3 regions of the Sedimenticola sp. genome follow, and region 1 is predicted to be linked to each of the others. Evidence: predicted binding sites of a transcription regulator. Region 1 holds the regulator's gene; each other region holds the start of a gene.
The links. The regulator FliA, encoded in region 1, starts transcription of late flagellar genes. The targets are predictions, from matches to a motif close to GCTAAAGTTNNNNNNNNNNCNGCCGATA.
Positions count from the first base shown of each region.

Region 1 (4,213 bases):
TTGCTTTTTCAGGGGCAGATCGCTGTATAGTCGGCTTCGGCTTTTCCGACGGTTTTGAGGCCGGTTTAGCTGGCTTGGCGGCAGCACTTGACTTGGCGCTCGGAGCTTCCGCCACGCCATTGATCGCGCCGAACTGACCCTTGCCATGCAATTCATCGAGCAGGGCGTCGAACTCTTCTTCCGTTATCTCATCGGAGTCTGCCGTCGCGGCAGCGGCGACCTGGGGGACAGGCGATTTGGCCCTGGCGGCGGCCGCCTTCTCTTCAGCCGCCGTCGGCACCCCCTTAAACTGCCCCTTTCCATGCAATTGATCCAGGAGGTTTTCAAACTCTTCCTCAGTGATGTCATCACCGCCAGCGGGAGCCGCCTCAGTTACCGGCTCCGCTTTCACCGGGTCGGCTTGAGCGGGAACGCCGCCGTGCTTGCCGGTTCCGTGAAGCTGGTCCAGCAGCTTTTCAAACTCCTCTTCGGTAATATCATCGCCGCCAAGCGCCGGGTCGACAGGCGATCCTGCTGCCTCAACCACCTGGGCAGGTTCGGGGTCTGATTCGGGTTCGGGCTCAGATTCGGCTGCGGATGTAACAGTAGGAACCTCATCCGCTACTTCACTTTCAGGAACAGCCAATTGGTGGAGCGTTTCAATCAATACCGGGTCAGCGTCATCCGGCTCTTCACCCGATTGCACCTTGGCAAACATCTCATTAACAACGTCGAGCACCTGGAGCACGGCGTCCATCAGGACCGCATCTACCCGACGCTGCCCCTGGCGCAAAAGATTAAATACGTCCTCTGCGCGGTGGCAAACCGTTACCAGCGGGTCAATACTCAGAAAACCTGCGCCGCCCTTGATGGTATGGAAGCCACGAAAAACCGCATTCAAGAGATCATAATCGTCGGGGCGTTGTTCTAGATCCACCAACTGTTCATTCAGTTGCTCAAGGATTTCCCCGGCCTCAACCAGGAAGTCCTGCAGGATCTCGTCATCCATATCAATGGCCATGCTTCGACACCTCTAAAAGCCCAAACTGGATAGCAGGTCATCCACATCATCCTGTCCATTGACCGTATTGCCCTGATCAATGCCGGGAATAACGGGTCCTTCCAGTTTCTTTGCATCTTTTTGTTTTTCTGGCAATTTTGAGCCGGATATCCGAACCAGCTGTACCAGCTTGTCTTCAACATCGTGTACCAGGGTGATCACTTGCCGGATAATTTGTCCGGTCAGGTCCTGGAAGTCCTGAGCCATCAACACATCGGTCAAATGACTATGCAACTGCTTCGACCTTTCCGTTGTCAAGGTCAGAAAACTACCCAAATCCTTACTCAACTCCCGAAAATCATCGACCGACAGCTCCCGATTGCAGAAGCGTTCCCATTGCGCTGAAATTGCCAGTGCCTTTTTGCCCAGGTCATCCGCCAGCGGTAACCCTGCTTCTACGGCTCCCAAGGTTTTATTGGCGGATTTTTCAGTCATGCTGATTACGTAGGTCAATCGTTCACTGGCATCCGGAATATCTATTTGTGCCATCTCATTGATGCGGGGATCCAACAGAAACTCATTGATCGCCTCATGCAGCTCCCGTGTGAGCCGCCCTACCTCAACAAACAGTTTGCTCTCAACACCTTCCGAGAGCATGGCGCTAATATGCGTCGCCTCTTCCTCGTTGCCTGCCTCAAGCTGTTCAACCAGTTGTCTTGCCAGCATCAGACGTTCATCACTATCCATACAGTTCTCCAGACGGATTTGTCATGCTGACGCTTAGCTGCCTACACGTTCAAAAATCTTGCTTATCTTCTCTTCCAGAGTTACGGCGGTGAACGGTTTCACCACATATCCATTGACACCTGCCTGTGCCGCCTCAATGATCTGTTCGCGCTTTGACTCAGCCGTTACCATCAACACCGGCAATTTCACCAGATTCGGATCCGCACGCACCGCCTTCAGCAGATCAATACCGGTCATACCCGGCATATTCCAGTCCGTTACCAGGAAATCAAAGTTACCTGACTGCAACATGGGCAAAGCGGTATTACCATCGTCTGCTTCCTGAGTGTTGGTAAACCCCAGGTCCCGAAGCAGATTCTTAATAATCCGTCGCATTGTGGAAAAATCGTCCACAATGAGAATCTTCATGTTTTTATTCAAGGCAACCTCCAAACTCGATGCCGTTATGCGTTTTCATAAACCGATCAGAACTCATCTGTATCGGATAACCAATCTGCCAGGCGGGCGCGTAGTCGCAACGTCGCCTGGCTATGTATCTGGCACACCCTGGACTCACTGACGCCAAGAACCTGGCCAATCTCTCTCAAGTTCATCTCTTCGTCGTAATAGAGTGCGATAACCAATCTCTCTCTTTCCGGCAAACCGGCGATAGCCTCTGCCAGGGCCTTCTTAAAGGCGTCTTTCTGCATGCCGTCAAACAGCCCCGCCGACTCGCTGTCGTTGCCGTCGTAGGGGAGCTCGCCCACCGCCTGCAGCTCTTCAATACTAAAGATCCGGCAGCCCGCCGCATCCTGCAGAATGCGATGATACTGAACTAAATTCATATCCAGTATCTCTGCCACTTCTACATCCCGTGCATCCCGCCCCTGTTCATTCTCTATGGATCGCATGGCATCCGCGACCATTCTGGCTTTCCGATGTACTGACCGGGGAGTCCAATCGCTACGCCGAATCTCATCCAGCATGGCTCCCCGTATGCGAATCCCTGCATAAGTTTCGAAGCTGGCCCCCTGGCTGGGATCGTAATTTCTGCTTGCCTCAAGCAAACCGATCATCCCTGCCTGTATCAGATCATCCGCCTGAACATTGGGTGGCAGACGGTTCATCAGATGATAAGCAATACGCTTGACCAGTGGCGCATGCCGGTTCACCAAGGTGTCGGCATCCATCTCCTGAATCGCGGTATAGCTCGCTAATCCGTTCACCGGCCTATCTCCCCGCTCTGACTTGTGTATTGAATCAGCCGTTCCACGAAGAACTGCAGGTGCCCGCTAGCACCGTCCGGTACAGGCCAGTTATCGGCCTTTTGCGCCAGATTCTTGAATATTTTTGCGATATGGCTACGCGGGTTGGCTTGAACCACGGGTTTTTGTGATTTCACGGCCTTTCTGAGATTTTCGTCGTAAGGAATGCTGCCCATGTAGGTAAGCATAACATCCAGGTACTGGTCTGTGACACGGCACATCTTGTTATAAAGATTGCGCCCCTCTTCAGCCGTGCGGGTCATGTTCGCCAGAATACGGAACCGATCCAGCCCATACTCCCTGTTGAGCAGCTTGATCATGGCGTAAGCATCCGTGATTGATGCCGGTTCATCGCAAACCACCACGATTAACTCCTGCGCCGCTCGACTAAAGCTGACCACAGTATCGGAGATACCCGCCGCCGTGTCGATAATCAACACATCCAGATCGCCGCCCACATCACTGAAGGCGCGGATCAGACCGGCATGCTCAGCGGCACTCAATTCGGCCATCTGCTGCACACCCGATGCCCCGGGCACCACCCGAATGCCGGCCGGCCCCTGCAATACGACCTCTTCCAGAGAGCGTTCACCACTTAACACATGGGACAGGTCGTACTGCGGATGCAGACCCAATACCACATCGATATTGGCGAGCCCAAGGTCGGCATCGAGCAACATCACTCGACGCCCCATCTCCGCCATGGCAACGGCCAGGTTTACCGAAATATTGGTCTTACCGACTCCGCCTTTACCTCCCGTGACCGCGATTACCCGTACCGGTGTAGGCTGTACCATGCGTCTTAATCCTGCTGCTTGATCAGTTATTGGGTCAACCATGAGCATTTGCTCTCGCACCTCCGAGCGCCAGGGCCAGGTATTCGTCGGAATACTCCGCGCCCCCATTGCTACATGCCACGGCCTTGCTGACCAGCGTATGCGAACGAGCCAAATGGAGGTCTTCGGGTACCTTCTGACCGTCAGCAAAAAAGGCCAAGGGTAGCGCCTTGTGTATCAACGCTGAAAGCGCACCACCCAGTGAACCGGCCTCATCCACTTTCGTCAAAATACAGGCCTCGGGTTTGGCCGCACCAAACGCGCTGATCGCCTGTTCCATGGAGGAGTAATCGGTGGCGGCAGAGAGGGTCAGGAAGCTGCGCACACCCTGACCGGCCACATCCAGCAGTGCCAGCTGTTCACTCAGCCTGACGTCACGCTGGCTCATACCGGCCGTATCGATCAAT
Region 1 is NZ_JBNKFS010000001.1:24,550-28,762, forward strand. It holds gene ACQY5R_RS00145 (chemotaxis protein CheA) at 1-1,000, opposite strand, end outside; gene ACQY5R_RS00150 (protein phosphatase CheZ) at 1,013-1,726, opposite strand; gene cheY (chemotaxis response regulator CheY) at 1,760-2,134, opposite strand; gene ACQY5R_RS00160 (RNA polymerase sigma factor FliA) at 2,191-2,931, opposite strand; gene ACQY5R_RS00165 (MinD/ParA family protein) at 2,928-3,767, opposite strand; gene flhF (flagellar biosynthesis protein FlhF) at 3,802-4,213, opposite strand, start outside.

Region 2 (4,213 bases), 130 kb from region 1:
TGCATCTCTTCGACCGCCTGTTGTTTTTCTCTGCTGATTGACAAAACCTGATCGGGGTCACGCGATTTGAGGGCCTTATGTTCGCGCTGAAGGATCTCCATTAACGATCGGGCGCAGTCCAACTCGGAGGAAAGGATTTGGCTGAGTGGGTTCTGCAGTTCGGCAGAGAGGGTCATGGATTACTCCTTTTTGTCTATCTGGGAAAAATCACGTTCCTGGGCTAAAAGATTCTCTGCGGCATCTTCCGGTTCAAATGCAAAGGTACCGGTAGCCAGAGAGCGTTGTACATCGGATACGTGTTGCGCATCAGCGATCGGCAAGTTGGCAATTTGCGCTTCAAGCTCCTGCAGGCGAGTGGCAGATATGGTCAAGCTGACGGTATCGCCACTGCCGGCAGATGCTTTGCCGGTTGATGCGGCGTCCGTTGTCGCTGTTTGTGACTTCTCAGTCGCCTTGCTCTGGCTGGTATCGCCGGTACTAATAGGATGTCCGGACAAACCTTTGATTTTCATGCTGTTAACCACCTCGAAAAAAGTTCCCATAAGCATATCGGCAATAGGGGTATAAGCTTTAGTCGGTTTCCAGTCAGTTTGATGATCAAAATCCAGCTCAGTTCACATTCCACGCCTGCCAGGGTTGGCGAGTACTAGGTCGTGGCTTTCACGACGCCGGCGGAGATAACCGTGGCCTCGATACGTCTGTTGGAACTGTTGTTTTCAACCTTTATCCGTTCGCCGATTGCGCCGTTTGAAAGCGCCTTACCATTCATACGGACCTGTAACGGGCCAATTTGGGCGACGATCACCACTTGCATGCCTTTCTTGACGGCATGCTGGATCACGATCTGTCCCGGTGTCAGGATGGCATCGGCGTGAATGCGCCGCTTCAGTTTTTTTCCGATGGCTTGATTCGGCTGTTCGAGATAACCACGGTGCAAACGGGCAACGTCGCGCTTCTCGATCTTGATATCTGCCTCAGTGATGATGGTGCCTCGGGGCAGTTCTCGATCAGCGACGACAATCCCCTTTACTAAAGAGAGTGTTACCGGGACAAAAAGGCTCCAGCCATCGGTATCGTTACAGCGAACGCCGACCGTAATACGGGACGCGCTTTTACGCCCATAGGGGGAGAATGTATCCAAAGGCTGGCTGCAGGCCGACAGGCGTAGTCGACTGTCCAGTCGCCCTGCGGTGACGCTGATCTCTTGCTCTGCCTGGTCCAAGTCATCCAAGACGTGCTGTTCAGCTGCTGCCTGGATGCTTTCGTGGGATTGTACTGGGGCGTCAGTATCCGGTCTCGCCGAGAGGGGCCAGGCGAGAAGCAGGATCGGCCAGCAATACCGTATGCATGAGAAGAGGATTATTCTGTACATCATTTCACCTATGGGTTCATGTGCTACCATCAGTTGCCGCCCTTGATAAATATGCAAATCCCATGCCTGATATATATTGATAGCAGGAGCGTTAGGGTCGATTGGTAGGTCCTGGTCGTCCACCAGCGGCTTGTTCTAAAGCAATGGGTATCCGGGTCGCTAACATCTGACAGAGAGCGTACAACGGAGAGTGAGACATGGCCGGTATCCTTGACGGTGTTGATCAACGAACCAAACTGGCGGGTAGAAATCGACTGGAACTGTTGCTGTTCCGGCTGGCTGGCCGGCAACGGTTCGGTATTAACGTGTTTAAGGTACAAGAGGTGATTCAGTGTCCGCCACTGACCCAACTCCCGGGCTCCCACCCGGTTGTCAGGGGAATCGCCAATATGCGCGGCAAAACCATCACGGTGATGGATCTCTCCCAGGCGATTGGCGGGCCTCCTCTGGCAAATATCGAAGGCCGGTTTGTCATCATCACCGAATATAACCGTCGGGTGCAGGGATTTCTGGTCGGCTCCGTGGATCGGATCGTTAATATGAATTGGGGCGATATTCTGCCTCCACCGAAGGGTGCGGCAAAGGGCAGTTATATGACGGCCGTAACCCGCGTCGACGATGAACTGGTGGAAATTATCGATGTAGAGAAGGTACTTAGCGAGATTGTTACAGTGCCGGAGGATGTCTCGGAAGGCGTCATCGAAGAGGAGGCCATCGATGAGACGCAACATGTCTTGATCGCTGATGACTCTTCCGTGGCAAGAAATCAGGTCAAACGGGTATTGGATAAACTGGGTGTGATGACCACGGTCTGTAACGACGGACAGCAAGCACTGGACCAATTGAAGTCCTGGGTCAATGAAGGACGCAAGGTTTCCAATTTTTTGTCATTGGTGATTTCCGATGTGGAGATGCCGGTGATGGATGGTTACACCCTTACTACTGAAATAAGGAAGGATCCTGAACTCGCCAATTTACATGTTATCCTCCATACTTCGTTAAGCGGGGTGTTCAATCAGAGCATGATCGAAAAGGTGGGGGCTAATGCATTTTTAGCTAAATTTGAGCCGGACGAGCTGGCCCGGGTGGTACAAACTCGTCTTAAACAGCACAAGCTGGAAGTTCAGGCGCTCTCCTCCTGATAACTTAAATTAAGGTTGAATAACAATTAACGAGAATGGACAACCATTCTTCAGTGCCGAGCGGGCCGGAATATGCTGTCACACGGTGATTACGAGGCGTTTCAAAAGTTTCTTGAAGATGCCTGCGGGATAGTTTTGGGTGCCGGGAAGGAGTACCTGGTATCAAGCCGTCTCGGCGGGCTGATGCGTGAGTATGGCATCGCTACGGTTGGGGATTTGCTGGGGCAACTCAACAGCGGCAGAAATCAGCGACTCAGAACCAGCATCATCGACGCCATGACCACCAACGAGACCTTCTGGTTTCGTGATATGTCCCACTTTCGCTTGCTTCAGGATCTGATCTGTCCGGAGATAAAGGCCCGTTCGGGTCGGTCGATGCGGATCTGGTCCGCCGCCTGTTCTTATGGCCAGGAACCCTACAATCTAAGTATGGTGGTACAGGACTACCAACGGGCGAACCCCGGGGCGCTCTCTGGTGGTGTTGAGGTAATTGCCACCGATATCTCTTCAACTGTTTTGGCAGAAGCAAAAAAGGGGATCTATTGTGGGCTCTCATCGTCCCGCGGTTTAAGCCTGGAGCAACAAAATCGCTATTTTAAGGCCAATGGTGATTGTCTGGAAGTCAGGCCAGAGATCAGGCAACGCGTCAGTTTTCGAGAGCTGAACCTGACCAAAGGCTATGAATTGATGGGGCGGTTTGACGTGATTTTCTGCCGCAACGTGTTGATCTATTTCTCCAGCGATCAGAAGCGCGACATTATCAACCGAATGGCCCGCTCCCTGAATCCCGGAGGCTATCTGTTTTTGGGTTCGACCGAGTCTCTCTCCGCCCATACCGACCGTTTTGAAATGGTCAGTAAAATGGGTGGCATCGCCTACCGCTTGAAATAATCCTCCCCTCCCTGGGCGCCGCGTGAGGTGCCAATCGTGTCCCGACTTTGTGATTCCGGTTAGCGTTTGCCGCTAGGGCGGCCTGGGCTTGCCGCTTCTTTTTTTTTTCGTAGTTCATGTCGGTTAAATCCAAATAAAATCAAATAGATAGAGTTTTGGCATGTTGTCTGCTTGTTGCCTTGCATAAAGAACCAGGAAGCAGACCGATGAGCTTTGATAAAATACTTGGAATTCACGCCCAGTCCTTGCAGCTACATGCCAAGCGTGCCGAGGTACTGGCCAGTAATATCGCCAATGCGGATACGCCGGGGTATAAGGCGAGGGATTTTGACTTTCGCGAAATACTGCGCCAGGAGATGCCGCAATCTGTCACGCTGCGGACGACCCACCAAAACCATATTCCACTGGACAATGGTGTCATCTCTCCCAGTGAGATGGCCTACCGCATACCCAGCCAACCAAGCCTGGATGGCAATACCGTCGATAGCCAGCTGGAACATACCGCGTATGCGGAAAATGCCATTCAGTACCAGACCAGTCTGCGTTTCCTCAGCGGCTCTATTCAAACCCTTAAGAAAGCCATAGTGGGGCAATAATCATGTCAATGTTCAAGATATTCGATACCGCCGCCTCTGGCATGAGTGCGCAATCGCTACGTCTGAATACTGTGGCCAGCAATATGGCGAATGCAGATAGCGTGAGCAGCAGTATCGAAGAGACCTATAAAGCCCGACAGCCGGTATTCAGTGCGCTGCTGAACCAACTTAACCCGGATGCACCGGCTGTGGGTGTTCAGGTCAAGGGGGTA
Region 2 is NZ_JBNKFS010000001.1:158,741-162,953, reverse strand. It holds gene ACQY5R_RS00825 (flagella synthesis protein FlgN) at 1-176, opposite strand, end outside; gene flgM (flagellar biosynthesis anti-sigma factor FlgM) at 180-512, opposite strand; gene flgA (flagellar basal body P-ring formation chaperone FlgA) at 647-1,372, opposite strand; gene ACQY5R_RS00810 (chemotaxis protein CheV) at 1,570-2,514, shown strand; gene ACQY5R_RS00805 (CheR family methyltransferase) at 2,587-3,405, shown strand; gene flgB (flagellar basal body rod protein FlgB) at 3,612-4,001, shown strand; gene flgC (flagellar basal body rod protein FlgC) at 4,004-4,213, shown strand, end outside.
Region 2: the regulator FliA is predicted to act here: its motif matches at 1,507-1,534, upstream of ACQY5R_RS00810 (chemotaxis protein CheV).

Region 3 (4,213 bases), on a different contig from region 1:
AAACCTCTTCAAGCCACTCGATCAGATAGAACAGGCGGAATCCCTCTGAGGAGCGGGAGGGACCATAAACCAGCGCGGGATAGCGCTGCTCCTGCAGATTAGCCTGTTCCAGGGCGTCGCCATGAGAAGCCACGATCTCGACGCAGTTTTCTGGAAACCGAGCACGCTTTTTCCCGGGTACGTAAACGACCGCATAGTGTTTTTCAACTACCGAACTTTCCGGGTCGGCACCGTGGGTCCTGGGGAAATCCATAGCATGGCCGTATTGATTAGTGACCGCTCCAGCTTAACCCGGGCGGTTATCGATGAACAATCAGCGCTACTAATCCCCGGATAGGGATGATGGATCGTTGTTGTCGGGTCGGCGCGCCAGTATGCTGAGGAACAGTCCCCCTGGTATTGACGCATTTCAGGTGACGGATTGCAGCACCGGGCAGGTGAGTAACCGTTTCAGGTCGGGTAACTGTTCCAGTTGCCGGCGGATCTGATTGATGCGTTCCATGGAATCGGTTTCGGCAAACAGAATCAGGTCCACTTCGCCGCTCAAGGCGTGGCCGAAATGGAGTTCCGGAATCGCTTGGAGGGTAGGCAATAGCTTATCCAGTTTGAAGGGGGAAAAGCTGAGCTGGAAATACGCCTGTACCGCGCGTTGGCCCGCCTCACCTAACTGCAGTGTGTAACCCCGGATAATGCCGCGTTCTTCAAGCCGCTGTATGCGCTCAGCCACGGCACTGCGGGAGAGGCCAATGTCACGCCCGATGGCGGCCAGTGATTCCCGGGCATTCCGTTTCAGTCGAGTGATGATTTGTTGATCGAATTTATCCACCCCCGGATTATCACGACTTTTCGGCTTCTCCGTCCAGTACTCCCTTAAACCGTTAATTCCACGGTTTAAAGCGACGAATCACAGGCCAAAACCCGCTATTTACGGCTGCCGCCAGGGTGTGGAGACCAGTAGTATCGACACAACTTTTCAATCTTTCAGGAGTAAGTCGATGCACAACGAAAACAGCCTCTACTATCGCGATGGGCAGCTCTTTATGGATGGCGTATCTCTGAATGCTATCGCCGAACGGGTGGAAACCCCTTTTTATTGCTATTCGTCCGCGGCGATTACCGCACAAATTGCGGATTGCCAATCTGCCTTTCAGAAGCTGGGTGCTTCCATCCACTATGCGGTAAAAGCCAACAGTAACTTGTCCGTGCTGCGCTTAATGGCCGATGCGGGTCTTGGTGCGGATATCGTTTCAGTCGGGGAGTTGCAGCGGGCGCTGGCGGCGGGAATACAACCATCCCGCATTATCTTTTCCGGCGTGGGGAAGCGGCGGTCCGAGCTGCTGGCGGCATTGCAGGCCGGTATTTTTCAGTTCAATGTGGAATCACTTCCGGAATTGCAACAATTGGCCGATCTTTGTCGGCAACAGGGTTGTACTGCAGGTGTTTCAGTCCGGGTCAACCCAGAAGTGGATGCCGCCACTCATCGGCATATCACCACGGCGATCAAGGGGAGCAAATTCGGTGTTCCGCTGGAGCAGCTTGAGACGGCACTGGATCTGATTGTCCAGAGTGAAGCCCTGGCTCTACACGGTCTGGCCATCCATCTCGGCTCGCAGATCGTGGATGTGGCGCCATATCGAAAAGCTTGTCGCCGACTACGAAATCTGCTGAACGATTTACGGCAGAAAGGCTATGTTATTACCCATCTGGACCTGGGGGGCGGATTTGGCATTGATTATGGCGAGGGTCGTTATCTGGACTATCATCGGGTTGCCGACACCTTCCACCAGGAACTGCAGGAGTTGAATGTCAAGATCGCGATCGAGCCGGGGCGTTCCCTGGTGGGGGGCGCGGGGGTGCTGGTGAGTGAAGTGGTCTATCGCAAAGAGGTCGAGCCGTTACCGTTGTTGATACTGGATGCCGGTATGAACGATCTGATACGTCCCGCCCTGTACCAAGCCGAGCATCGAGTGATGCCGCTTGTGGAAAGCGGCAGACCAGTGGAAACCTGTGGCGTAGTGGGTCCGATCTGTGAAACGAGCGACCGGTTTCTGCAGCGGACAGATTTACCGGCCATCCAAGCCGGTGAACGGGTGGCACTGCTACAGGTTGGCGCGTATGGGGCGGTGATGGCATCCGCCTACAATAGCCGGGATATGATTCCGGAGGTGATGGTGAGCCAGAACCGGTATCGCTTGATCAGGCGACGTATTCCACAAAGTGATCTGATGGCTTATGAAATGGATGGGTAAACAGGCGGTTTCTGATCTTTGTCATATTGCCTATTACTACTAAAGGATTGGGGCGTTTTGTCGATACATCAGACAACGCCTTTGTTGCCATTACATAGAGCAATTCCGAAGTAATTTCCGCAACACCAGTATGGGTTTTTGGTTATGCCGCCCGGGCGGTAGAAATGGAAATTTACAAATAGTCAGGGGTCTACTCATGCGCGAATCCATAACCGGCATTATCCGCTGGATGCTATCCAGGATAGGTATCCGCTCGATCAACAGTCAGTTTCTGTTCTCTTACGTGCTGATTTTTCTCTGTGCCCTGGTCTCTGTGATCACCATTTATCTGAGCTTGGGTGTCAACTCCAACTCGATCGATGTAGCCGGAAGACAACGCATGCTCAGTCAGCGATTGGCGAAAGAGGCGATGTTGGTGGCGCAACAGGCGGAAAGCCGTGAGGTGATGGATAAGACCATCAAGCTGTTTGAGTCATCGCACCGGGCACTGTTCGAGGGCGATGCGGCACAAAATATTTTACCGGTAAAGGATCCGCTAATCCTCAAACAGCTCAAGTCGGTTGAACAACTCTGGAGTGGTTACAAGCAAGTGATCACCCAGTACGCGGCCAGTCCGGACAAGACCGGTCTGGCGGCGATCCAGAAGCAGTCTGTCCAGGTTCTGAAGGAGATGAACAAAGCCGTTGGTATGATGGCAACGGCGGCCAACGAATCGGTGGCGCTGCAGCAGACGATCGCCTTTGTCATGACCTCTATCATCCTATTGCTGGTGATTCTGGGGCGGGTATTTGGCATGACGGTGCTAATGAAGGAGATTGATCAATTGCGTACCCACTTGGGTGAAGTCAGTAAAGGTGATTTCTCCAAACCGATTGAATGCCTGGATAAAGAGAACGAGATCGGACAAGCCTACAGCGCCTACAACAATATGCTGCAGCAGGTGGGCAAGATGATCAAAGGTGTGAGTCAGGTTACCGATCAGGTCAGTTCCGCCACCGCTCAGGCAACCGAGACGCTTGACCAGACCGACCGGGGTGTGATTCAGCAGCAGCAGGAGATTACCCAGGTAGCCACCGCCATCAACGAGATCAGCGTTACTGTACAAGAGGTGGCTCGTAATACCAGCCAAGCAGCGGAAGCCGCCTCACAAGCCGATCAAGAGGCGCGAACCGGCCAGACTATCGTCAACCATACCCGCACCGGTATTCAAAACATGGCCAAACAGGTGGAAGAGGCCTCATCCACTATCAACGTGCTGGAAAGCGATACCCAGGAGGTGGGCCAGGTTCTGGAGGTGATCACCAGTATTGCCGAGCAGACCAACCTGTTGGCATTGAATGCCGCCATTGAGGCGGCCCGTGCCGGCGATCAGGGGCGCGGTTTTGCGGTGGTGGCCGATGAGGTGCGTACCCTGGCGCAGCGTACCCAGGAGTCTACCGGTAAAATACGTGACATTATCGAGCGGTTACAGAATCAGGCGGCCGCTTCCGTCAAGGCGATCGGCAAGAGCCGCGAGATTGCCCAACAAAGCGTAGAGCAGACCGAGGAGGCGGGTGTCGCGCTGGAAAAGATTGTCGATATGGTCACCACGATCCGTGATATGAGCACGCAGATTGCCACGGCCATCGAGGAGCAGAGTCACGTAACCGCCGAGGTGGATCGCTCCATCGTCAGTATCGCCGAGGTGGCGGAAAACACACGTCGGGCTGCCCGACAAACCGTCGATTCCAATGCCCGCATCAGTGAAGAGATTCAGCAATTGAATCAGGTTATGTCACGGTTCCATACCAAAGCCGGTTTGGATCTTTCCGTGGCCAAGGCCGCACATCTGGCCTGGAAAGGGCGTCTACGGGCCTATCTTGATGGAGAAGGTATGCTGACAAAACAAGAGGCGGTTTCACATCATGATTGCATCTTTGGAAAGTGGTATTACACCGAAGGTTTGAAAAACTATGGCCAATTAC
Region 3 is NZ_JBNKFS010000007.1:61,182-65,394, forward strand. It holds gene ACQY5R_RS06650 (hypothetical protein) at 1-253, opposite strand, end outside; gene ACQY5R_RS06655 (Lrp/AsnC family transcriptional regulator) at 410-826, opposite strand; gene lysA (diaminopimelate decarboxylase) at 996-2,249, shown strand; gene ACQY5R_RS06665 (methyl-accepting chemotaxis protein) at 2,446-4,213, shown strand, end outside.
Region 3: the regulator FliA is predicted to act here: its motif matches at 2,288-2,315, upstream of ACQY5R_RS06665 (methyl-accepting chemotaxis protein).